Regions from separate parts of the Halomonas sp. DN3 genome, predicted to be linked through region 3. Evidence: riboswitches for the same ligand, from Rfam matches in the RefSeq annotation. Region 3 holds a riboswitch; each other region holds the start of a gene.
The links. A riboswitch is a leader RNA that binds a small molecule or an ion and turns the genes downstream of it on or off. The one in region 3 is predicted to bind thiamine pyrophosphate.
Positions count from the first base shown of each region.

Region 1: it holds a riboswitch for thiamine pyrophosphate, as region 3 does, so the genes downstream of both, NKF27_RS06920 (3-oxoacyl-ACP reductase) here and thiC (phosphomethylpyrimidine synthase ThiC) in region 3, are expected to answer to the same signal.
Region 2: it holds a riboswitch for thiamine pyrophosphate, as region 3 does, so the genes downstream of both, NKF27_RS06930 (sodium:solute symporter family protein) here and thiC (phosphomethylpyrimidine synthase ThiC) in region 3, are expected to answer to the same signal.

Region 1 is NZ_CP099965.1:1,556,322-1,559,415, reverse strand. It holds gene NKF27_RS06925 (LLM class flavin-dependent oxidoreductase) at 1-1,195, opposite strand, end outside; gene NKF27_RS06920 (3-oxoacyl-ACP reductase) at 1,204-2,013, opposite strand; TPP riboswitch at 2,061-2,159, opposite strand; gene NKF27_RS06915 (SOS response-associated peptidase) at 2,258-2,932, opposite strand.
Region 2 is NZ_CP099965.1:1,559,454-1,562,789, forward strand. It holds gene NKF27_RS06925 (LLM class flavin-dependent oxidoreductase) at 1-48, shown strand, start outside; gene NKF27_RS06930 (sodium:solute symporter family protein) at 164-1,609, opposite strand; TPP riboswitch at 1,690-1,792, opposite strand; gene NKF27_RS06935 (hypothetical protein) at 1,852-2,640, opposite strand; gene NKF27_RS06940 (diguanylate cyclase) at 2,812-3,336, shown strand, end outside.
Region 3 is NZ_CP099965.1:1,339,487-1,342,822, forward strand. It holds gene thiC (phosphomethylpyrimidine synthase ThiC) at 1-1,787, opposite strand, end outside; TPP riboswitch at 1,865-1,999, opposite strand; gene tenA (thiaminase II) at 2,011-2,679, opposite strand; TPP riboswitch at 2,761-2,914, opposite strand; gene mdoH (glucans biosynthesis glucosyltransferase MdoH) at 2,978-3,336, opposite strand, start outside.

The DNA of each region.
Region 1 (3,094 bases), 220 kb from region 3:
CGGGCACGACCTGTTCGACCACGTCCTCGATGCTGTCCGGCAGCGATGGCGGCATCAGGTTGAAGCCGTCCGCCCCGCCCTGCTCGACCCAGCGCTGCATCTCGTCGGCGATACGCTCCGGGGTGCCGACCATGGTGCAGTGGCCGCCACCGGCGGCGAGCCGTCCCAGCAACTGGCGCAGCGTCGGTCGTTCGCTCTCGATGATCCGCAGAATCGTGGCGTAGCGCCCCTTGGGCCCGCTGAAGGCCTCCAGTGGCGGCAACTCGGGCACCGGGGCATCCAATTCCCAGTCGCCCACGTCCTGACCGATGAACTGACTCAACTGGCGCCGGGAGCTGTCCACCGGCAACAGTTCGTCGAGCTCCCTCTGCTTGCGTCTGGCCTCCTCTTCGGTGGAGCCGACGTAGGTGACGAGCCCCGGCATGATCGCGACCTTCGGTCTGCCCGCGGCCTTCACCCGAGCCTGAAGATCGCTGTAGTAGGCCTGGGCGGAGGGCAGATCGTAGGCCACCGCGTAGATGGCCTCGGCGTAGCGCGCGGCCAGGTCACGGCCCTGATCCGAGGCGCCGGCCTGAAACAGCACCGGGTGGCCCTGGGGCGGACGCGGCACCGTCAGCGGGCCATCCACCAGAAAGTGCTCGCCGTGATGGTGAACGGGTCTGACCCGGCTGGCGTCGACGTAATCGCCCTGGCGATCCCTCACCAGGGCGTCGTCACTCCAGGAGTCCCACAGCGCCAGCATGGTATTGGCGAATTCCTCCGCCCGGGCATAGCGCTCGGCGTGGCTCGGCATGGCCTCGAGCCCATGGTTGCGCGCCTCGCTGTCGAACATCGAGGTCACCAGGTTCCAGCCCAGGCGTCCGCCGGAGATATGGTCCAGCGAGGCCAGCATGCGCGCAGCGTGAAACGGCGTATAGAAGGTGCTGGAGACGGTCGAGATAAGCCCGATGTGTTCGGTGGCCCGCGCCATGGCCGCCAGCATGGTCAGCGGTTCCAGGGTCCACAGCGGACCGTCGGCGACGTTGCCCGCGGCGTGACCATCGGCGAAGAACACCGCATCGAAGCGGCCCCGCTCGGCGAGCCGCGCCAGCTCCTCGTAGTAGCGGATATCGGCCAGGCGCTCGACGCTGGAACGGGGATGACGCCAGGCCGCCTTGTGGTGGCCGCAGCCCATGATGAACAGATTAAGGTGCATGCTGGCCATCAGTCCTTCACCAGTCCGCCGTCGACCACCAGGTTCTGGCCGGTGACCGCTCGCGACCAGGGCGAGGCGAACAGCAGCGCGGCGTCGGCAAACTCTTGCGGCGTGGTCACCCGTCGCAACGGTGTGCTGGCGGCGATCAGGTCGAACACCGCCTCCGGCGTGGCGCGGGAGGCATCGGTGGTGCGCAACAGGCCGCCGGAGATCATGTTCACGGTGATATTGTCCGGGCCCAGATCGTGGCCCAGGGTGCGCGTCAGCGACAGCAGCGCCGCCTTGGCGGCGGTGTAGTCGTGGTAGGGCACCACCGGGTTCTGGAACAGGTTGGTACCGATATTGACGATGCGACCAAAGCCGGCCTCACGCATGCCGGCAAGCGACGCCTGCACCGTGTTCAGTGCTCCCCGGGCGACGCCCTGAAGCTGATGATCGAGATGCTCCCAGGTCAGCTCGTCGGGACCGGGACGGGCGTCGCCGTTGAAAGCGAAGTCCGGCAGCGCATTGTTGATCAAGGTGGTGACCGGTGCGCCGAAGTGCTCGCGGGCACGCGCGAACATGGCATCGACGGCGCTGCGATCACAGACGTCGGCGGCCACCGCCAGGGCTTGCTCGGGATAGTCGGCTACCAGCGCGTTGGCGCCCTCTTCGCTGCGTCGATAGTTGACCACCACCCGCGCGCCCTGCTCGAGGAAACTGCGCGCCAGGCTGACACCGAGGCCACGTCCAGCGCCGGTGACGACGACCAGCTGGCGGGAAATAGGAAGCGCAGGCGGACTTACGGAAGCTGAAGGTAAGGCGTCGGAAAGGGTCATCTGGCGGGTCCTTGGTCGAGGCGAGGAACGCACGCCGACCCCTGGACTGACGACTGCGCTGACATCCCTTCGCCGGTATGAACTGGATCAGGTTCGACGGGTGTTTCTCAGCCCCGCTATCGTGCGGGACACCCCGTGCCATGCGCCTTCGACCTTAGCCCATCGGCGCGGGGCGGACAAGCCGCGCAGCACCTGGAACATCACCGCAGCCAGGGCATGCAGACGGGCGCTTCAGACCCGACGGTCAGCCCGGTGCCTGGACGGCTTCCATCAAGTCACTTCCTTCCTCTCCCGCCCGATTGACCCTGGTCGAGACCGGCCATGCCTCGAAGGCGCCAGCGGGTAGATGCCGCACCGTCTGGCGCATGACGTCGCGATCACTCAGCTCAGGATCGAGCCAGGGTTCAAGGCTGGCGTCGTCCAGCGCCAGCGGCATCCGGGCGTGCACCTGACTCGCGCAGCCCCGGGCGGGTTCGGTGAGGATGGCAAGGCCCGGCCTGCCGTCGTCCCTTTCACTGAAGATCGCCGCCAGCCACAGCGGCGCGCGATCTTCACGACACAAGAAATAAGGCTGCTTGCCGGTCTCGCCCGGCAGCCACTCGTACCAGCCGTCCGCCGGCACCAGGCAGCGATGGCGAGCAAAGGCCCCACGAAAATAGCGCGAGGTGGCGACCTTCTCCACGGTGGCGTTGATCGGCTCCGGCGCCCCGGCCTGGGCCCAGTGGGGTCGATAGCCCCACCACATCGAGGTAAAGGAAGGTACAACCTCCCCGTCCATGGCGAGTGACGTGATCCAGGTGCCCGGCGCGACATTGTAGCGAGGTGGCGGCTCCTGCTCGGGCAGGCGCGGCGCCACCGGCAAGCGCATCAGCGCCGCAAGCTGAGCAAAAGGTGTGTAACAGGCGAAACGGCCGCACATGGATACCTCCTTTACCGGACCCTGCAGGATCAGCCTAGCACCATCTCTTGCGTCCACTCAGGCCACCTGTGCGCGCTACAGGTTAGTCATCTGCGAACGTTAAGTTTTCGCTAAGCTAGGCAGCCTAGCCTTGCCATCAACTCCTCTTTCAAGGACGCGATG
Region 2 (3,336 bases), 220 kb from region 3:
GGCCGCACCCTGCGCGACCACCTGGGGCTGGCGCGGCCTGGTCGCTGATGAGCCGGAACTGCCAGGGCCCCTGATCGCCAGGCCTTGAAACGACAACAGCGGGACGCGTCAGCACGTCCCGCTGTTTTTTATCACGCCTTGCCAGGCTGTCAGCGTGGCGGTGTCAGCTCTGGAAACGCCGCACCAGACTGCCCATGCGGGTGAAGTCATAGTCCTGGCGGGATGGCAGCAGCTTCATCAGCACCAGCGAGACCAGCACCGGCACGAAGGCCGCCAGCAGGAAGGATTCCAGCAGGGTGGCGGTACCGCCGCTGGGGGACGGGAACATCGCCAGCCCGGCGACCAGGCCCGCAGCGGTGCTGAGGACCGCGTTGCGCCCGTCGTAGCGGCGATTGAACAGACCGAAAAACACTGGGAAGGCCGCCGCCGAGCACAGCAGGTCCGCCAGCAGGAACAGATAGAGCACGCTGTAGCCCTGGGCCGCCACCCAGGTCACCGGCACCGCTGCGGCGACGATCAGCCAGCGTGCCAGGCGCATCAGGGTGGCTTCGCTGGCCTGGGGCAGCAGCCGGTGCATGTCGACGGCGATGATGCTGGAGGTGGCGTTGACGGTAGTGTCGGCGCTGCTCATCACCAGGGCCAGACCCAGCGGAATCAAGGCCAGGGCGAACCACAGCGGCACCTCGGACAGCAGCACGCTGAACAGCGCCACCGAACCGTCTCCCTCGAGCCCGAGGCCGACGAAGGCCAGGCCGAACAGGCCCATCAGCACGATCACCGGAAAGTTGAACAGCCCTGCGATCCAGAAGCCCCGCCGCAGCACCTTGCTGTCCCGGGCGGCGTAGATGCGCTGCCAGGTGCCCTGGTAGAACAGGCCGGTCAGCATCACCGCGATAAAGAACGTCAGACCGGCACGCAGGCCACCGGCATCGGTGACATCCAGCAACTGGGGCGCACGTTCCTGCAGGCCCTCGAGCGTCGGCGCGACGCCGCCGGCGGCCTGCCAGCCGAACACCAGCAGCAGCGCCAGCAACGGCAGGATCACCAGCATCTGTACCTTGTCGGTGAAGATGGTGGTGCGCAGGCCGCCGTAGAAGGTGTAGAGCAGGGTCGCGATCATCACCACGCAGGCGGTCAGCCACAGTGGGATCGGCGCCAGCAGGGTGACCATATGGGCGATCGCGGTGAGGCCTGCCGCCAGCGAGATGAACAGATAGAACAGCATGATCGTCAGGGTGAAGGCGTACATGGTGCGCCCGTAGCGATGGATCACGAACTCGGTGAGGCCGTGGCCTTCGGGGATCAGCTCACGCATGCGTCGTCCCAGCGGGATCATCACCAGGCGCGGGACCATGGAACCCAGCGCATAGCCCAGTACCGCGCCGATGCCGCCCCAGGTGGCCGCCTGGGCGGGGCCGAACAGGATCCAGGTGCCCAGGGTGGTGGCCACCAGGGTCAACACCGTGGCGCGGGTGTTCTGGCTGTTGCGAGCCGAGATGTAGTCATCCAGGCCGCCCTGACGACGTCGGGCATAGATCAGGCCGGGGATGGCAAAGATGGCGGCGCACAGCAGAAGCCACAGCGCCGTCCAGGTGGGATCGAGCATCATCGAAAGAAGACCTCTTTCTTGTCGTTGTCCGCAGGGACCGGTGGACAGGGGGGACGAGCGGCGGACAGGAAGAAAGAGGAGATAACGCAACCATCCTTCCCTTCGCCGGCATGACCCGGATCAGGTTCAAAGGGTTACCGCGTGATGCGGAATCTCAGCCGTCAGGCTCCCCCAGGAATGCGCACAGCGTAGGACCGCCTCCGATGGCTGTCAATTGGCGCTTTGGCCGCAGCGACGGGGCGTCAGACGGTGGGCGAGGTGCGCAGGCTGTGCCAGCCATCGTAAAGCCAGTTTGCCGCTCGGCTTGGATCGATGTCAGCCATCGCCAGATAGCCATGACAGCAGGCCTCGCGGCTCGCTCGCACAATGGTCGAGGCGTCGGTGGCGTCCATCACCAGGGTGCGTCGGTGCCCGCCGCCGCCGCGCAGGAAGGGGGCCGCGGGAGCGCGCTGGAACTCGACGCCTGCCGGCAGGGGCGCTGTCGAGTGATGCGTGTCGGGGTGGTCTGGGGCGCACAGGATGACCTCGAAGCCGAGCCGTTGTCCCTGGCGCGCCAAGTCGGCATTGACCGGGGCGTGGCCGGTCAGCACCAGACGCAAGGCCGGCTGGATCAGCACCTCGACGACGTCGTCGCCGATCTGGACCAGCGGACTGGTTGGCGTGGGTCGCTGCAGGTTCATGGACGTGCTGCCCAGGCTGACGCGGCGAATCAGCGATGGCTGGCCGGCGAGCGTTGCATGGATGACCTCCAGGTGCACCAGGGTCTCGCTGCTCGGTGACAGGCGCTCGACCAGGCAGGGGGTGCCATCGTTAGCGTTGTTGTCGATATTGACCAGGCAGGCGCCGCCGTCCCGCGCCTGGGACAGCAAGATGGGCTGTCCGGCGTACCCGGGGCCATCGGCATCGCTGGTGACGCTCAGGTGGGGGAAGGCGGGAGCAGGGGTGTCCAGACGCGTGCAAAGCCAGCTGGTATCCCCGCGATTGGCCAGCGTCAGGGCGTGTTCGATGGCGACAAGGTCCTGGTGGTTCATGGGCAGCTCCCGCGGCGGTGTCGGCGACGCCAGCATAACGTGGAAGCGGGCAAGCGAAATAATCCGGCATCTATAAGCATCTTTTCATAGGCTAGAGAAGACGGCACGCGAGCCGCCAGGGTATTGACCTGCTGCCGGTCCAGGGCAGGGCTTACGCAAGGAGTTGTCCTCATGGAGCGTTTTGCCTGGGTGGAAGAGGCATTGGTGTCGTCCGGAACGGTGCTGGTACGCCTGACGCCGGAGTTGCAGGTGCACGACGTGGTCGGTGATGCCGTGCGCGTGCTGGGCGAGCCTGGAGAGGTCTGGATCGGGCGGGGGCTGGCAGAGCTGCCTGGCGAGGTCGCCAGGGTCGCCGAAGCCTGGGTCTCCCGGGGTGTCGCTCACGCTGCCAAGCCTTCGATGCCGCTGGAACTGGGCGATGGTAGCTGCTGTCGCCTGGCCGATGGTGGGCTGGTGCTGCGACTGTCGGCTCGGCAGAAGGCAAGCCGCGGTGTCATCGCGCGGATGGCCGACCACCTGCCGGTGATGGTGGCCTACGTCGACCGCGACTTCTGCTTCCGTTTCAACAATCGTGCCTACCTCGACTTCATCGGCCAGCCTGCCGAGGCGCTGATGGGGCAGCCGGTGTCTTCGGTGCTTGATGCAGACTCCTACGCCAAGATCCGGCCACGTTTCGATCTGGCGCTGGCGGGGCAG
Region 3 (3,336 bases):
CAGAAGTGGGCCACCTTGGCGGAGTCCTTGGGTAGCGTTTCGTCGTGATAGGCGCGGGCGGTGTCCGGGTCCAGGCCCAGGTTGAACTGGTCCTCCCAGCGAAACTCGAAGCGTGCCTTGGACAGGGCGTTGTCGCGGCGCTGGGCGCCGGGATGCCCCTTGGCCAGGTCGGCGGCATGGGCGGCGATCTTGTAGGTGATGATGCCGGTCTTGACATCGTCCTTGTCGGGCAGGCCCAGGTGCTCCTTGGGGGTGACGTAGCACAGCATGGCGCAGCCGTACCAGCCGATCATCGCCGCTCCGATGCCGGAGGTGATGTGGTCGTAGCCCGGGGCGATATCGGTCACCAGCGGCCCAAGGGTATAGAAGGGCGCCTCGTCGCAGTACTCGAGCTGCTTGTCCATGTTCTCCTTGACCAGGTGCATGGGCACGTGGCCAGGGCCTTCGATCATCACCTGGACGTCGTGCTTCCAGGCGATATGGGTCAGCTCGCCCAGGGTCTTGAGCTCCGCCATCTGGGCCTCGTCGTTGGCGTCGGCCACCGAGCCCGGGCGCAGGCCATCGCCCAGCGAGAAGGCCACGTCGTACTGCTTGCAGATCTCGCAGATGTCCTCGAAGTGGGTGTAGAGGAAGCTTTCCTGGTGATGGTAAAGGCACCACTTGGCCATGATCGAGCCGCCGCGAGAGACGATGCCGGTGACCCGGTTGGCGGTCAGAGGCACGTAACGCAGCAGCACGCCTGCGTGGATGGAGAAGTAGTCCACGCCCTGCTCGGCCTGTTCGATCAGGGTGTCGCGGAACACCTCCCAGGTGAGGTCCTCGGCCACGCCCTTGACCTTCTCCAGCGCCTGATAGAGCGGCACCGTGCCGATCGGTACCGGCGAGTTGCGGATGATCCACTCGCGGGTCTCGTGGATATTCGCTCCGGTGGATAGATCCATGATGGTATCGGCGCCCCAGCGGATGCCCCAGGTCATCTTTTCGACCTCTTGCTCGATGGAGGAGGTCACCGCCGAGTTGCCCAGGTTGCCATTGATCTTCACCAGGAAGTTGCGCCCGATGATCATCGGCTCGGCTTCCGGGTGATTGATGTTGGCGGGGATGATGGCGCGCCCGGCGGCAACTTCCTGGCGCACGAACTCGGGGGTGATCTCCTCTGGCAGACGGGCGCCGAAGCCCTGCCCGGGATGCTGGTGGCCGAGGATGCGCTCGACCTCGTCGCTGCCTCGATAGCCATCGGCCAGGGCCTGGCGACGCTGGTTCTCGCGGATGGCGATGAACTCCATCTCCGGGGTGATGATGCCGCGCCGAGCATAGTGCAGCTGGGTCACATTGCCGGCGCGGCCATCGGCGCCACGACGTGCGCGGCGCGGCGTTCGGGTCAATTCGAAACGCAGGGAGGCGAGTGTCGGGTCGTTGGCGCGCCGGCGACCGTAGTCCGAGGTCGGTCCATCGAGCCATTCGGTGTCGTCGCGCTCCTCGATCCAGGGCCGGCGCAACTCGGCAAGCCCGCGACGCAGGTCGACCTCGACCTGGGGATCGGTGTAGGGGCCGGAGGTGTCGTAGACCAGCAGCGGCGGGTTGGCTTCGTCGGCCCCGGAGGTGCGGGTCGCTGACAGCGAAATCTCGCGAAACGGTACCCGCAGGTCGTCGCGGGAGCCCTGTACATGGACCTTGCGAGAGCCCGGCAGCGGCGCAACCGCGGCCTTGTCGACCTGGGCGGTCTCGGCCAGGAAGTGCGCGCTATGGCGGGGCTTGTTTGCGGAAACGGGTTGATCGAGTGGCATTGGCTTGTCCTTCTCACGGCACTGGGTGCTGTCGTTGTTGTGGGCATGGCGCGAGGAAGGAAGGGGCGTCGTGGCCAGGGCCGTGAGCGCTTGATCCCTACGCTGGTCCTCACCGCGATGCCGTGGCATCGGGGTTACCCCCAGATCAGGTTCAACGGGTCCCATGCGTTGCATGATCTCAGCCGCCTCTTGCGGCCCCCCGTCAAGCGTGCTGCTGATTGTGTCAGTCGCTCAGGTCGAGTCCCATCTGCCAGAAGTCGATCTCGAGTCGTGTTGCGTCGGCGAAGATCCGTGACAGTCGCGTAAAGCGCTCGCCGGATACCTGGGCAAGCTGATCGTCGAGCCAGGCCTGCTCCTGGCGCGCAGCGGCCTGGAAGTCGTCGCTTTCGTACATGGCGATCCAGGCGTCGAAGGGGTTGTCGGCACCGCGCAGGGTGTCCGAGCGGGCGTTGAGGCTTCGTGCGATATCGGCGTAGCCGACCATGCAGGGGGCCAGCGCCACGTGCAGGTCCAGGAGGTCGCCGCGGCTGCCGGCGTCCAGCACGTAGCGGGTGTAGGCCAGGGTGGCGCGGGCTTCGGGCAGCTCACTGAGTTCGGCCTCGCTGATGCCCCAGTCGCGGCAGAAGGCGAGATGCAGGCCAAGTTCCACGTCGAGGATGGTCTTCATGCCGTCGAAGGCGCCGCGCAGCTCGTCGAGGCTGTGGCTCTTGTAGGCCGCCAGGGCGTAGGCCCGGGAGAACTGCAGCAGAAACAGATAGTCCTGCTTGAGGTAGTGACGGAAGCTGGCGTCGGCCAGTTCACCACGGCCAAGGGCGAGCACGAAGTCGTGTTCGATATAGGCGTGCCAGTCATCGCGGCAGGCGTCGACAAGATCGGTAAAGCGGTAGCCCATGTTGCCTCCGGTTGGTGCGGATCCGGAGGGCGGCGGCAAGGGACACGGCGACGAGAAAGGAGGGAGGTGCGCGCGCAGGGGCTGGCACCACCGCCTGATTCCCTACGCCGGTTCAAGGTGTGAAGCCACACCGCACCCGGATCAGGTTCCACGGGATCGGCGCTGGCGGCCGGCGATACATCACGCTGGCCCTGCGCCATCTCAGCCGGATTCACCGGCACCCCGTCAAGCGAGTCTGGATCGAGTCTAGCACGGCTTGCCGGGGTGTCCACCACGGTGAAGCCGGGCGGGATCCGGCTCAGTCGATGGACTTCTCGCCGGAGACATCCGGCGCCGAGTCCGTGCCGTGCTCGCGAAACGACTGCACCGGCATCTCGCGGGGGATTTCCCGTGGCGGCTCGGCCGGGGTCGCCGGGGGCGGTGGTGCCTCGGCGACGCGAAGCTCGCCCACCACCGCCGGGGGGCGGGTCTCGCTCGGGACCAGCAACAGGCCGGCGCGCCTCAGGGCCCGGCCGATGGTCAGGCTGGAGCTCCAGCGGACCAGCGGGGCGGCCATCACCAGGCCGAGCCACACCGGCGTCAGCCAGATGAAGAAGCTCGGGGTGAAGGCCCAGGTCACCAGCGCCCACAAGGCGCCGATCAGTGACCACAGCCAGG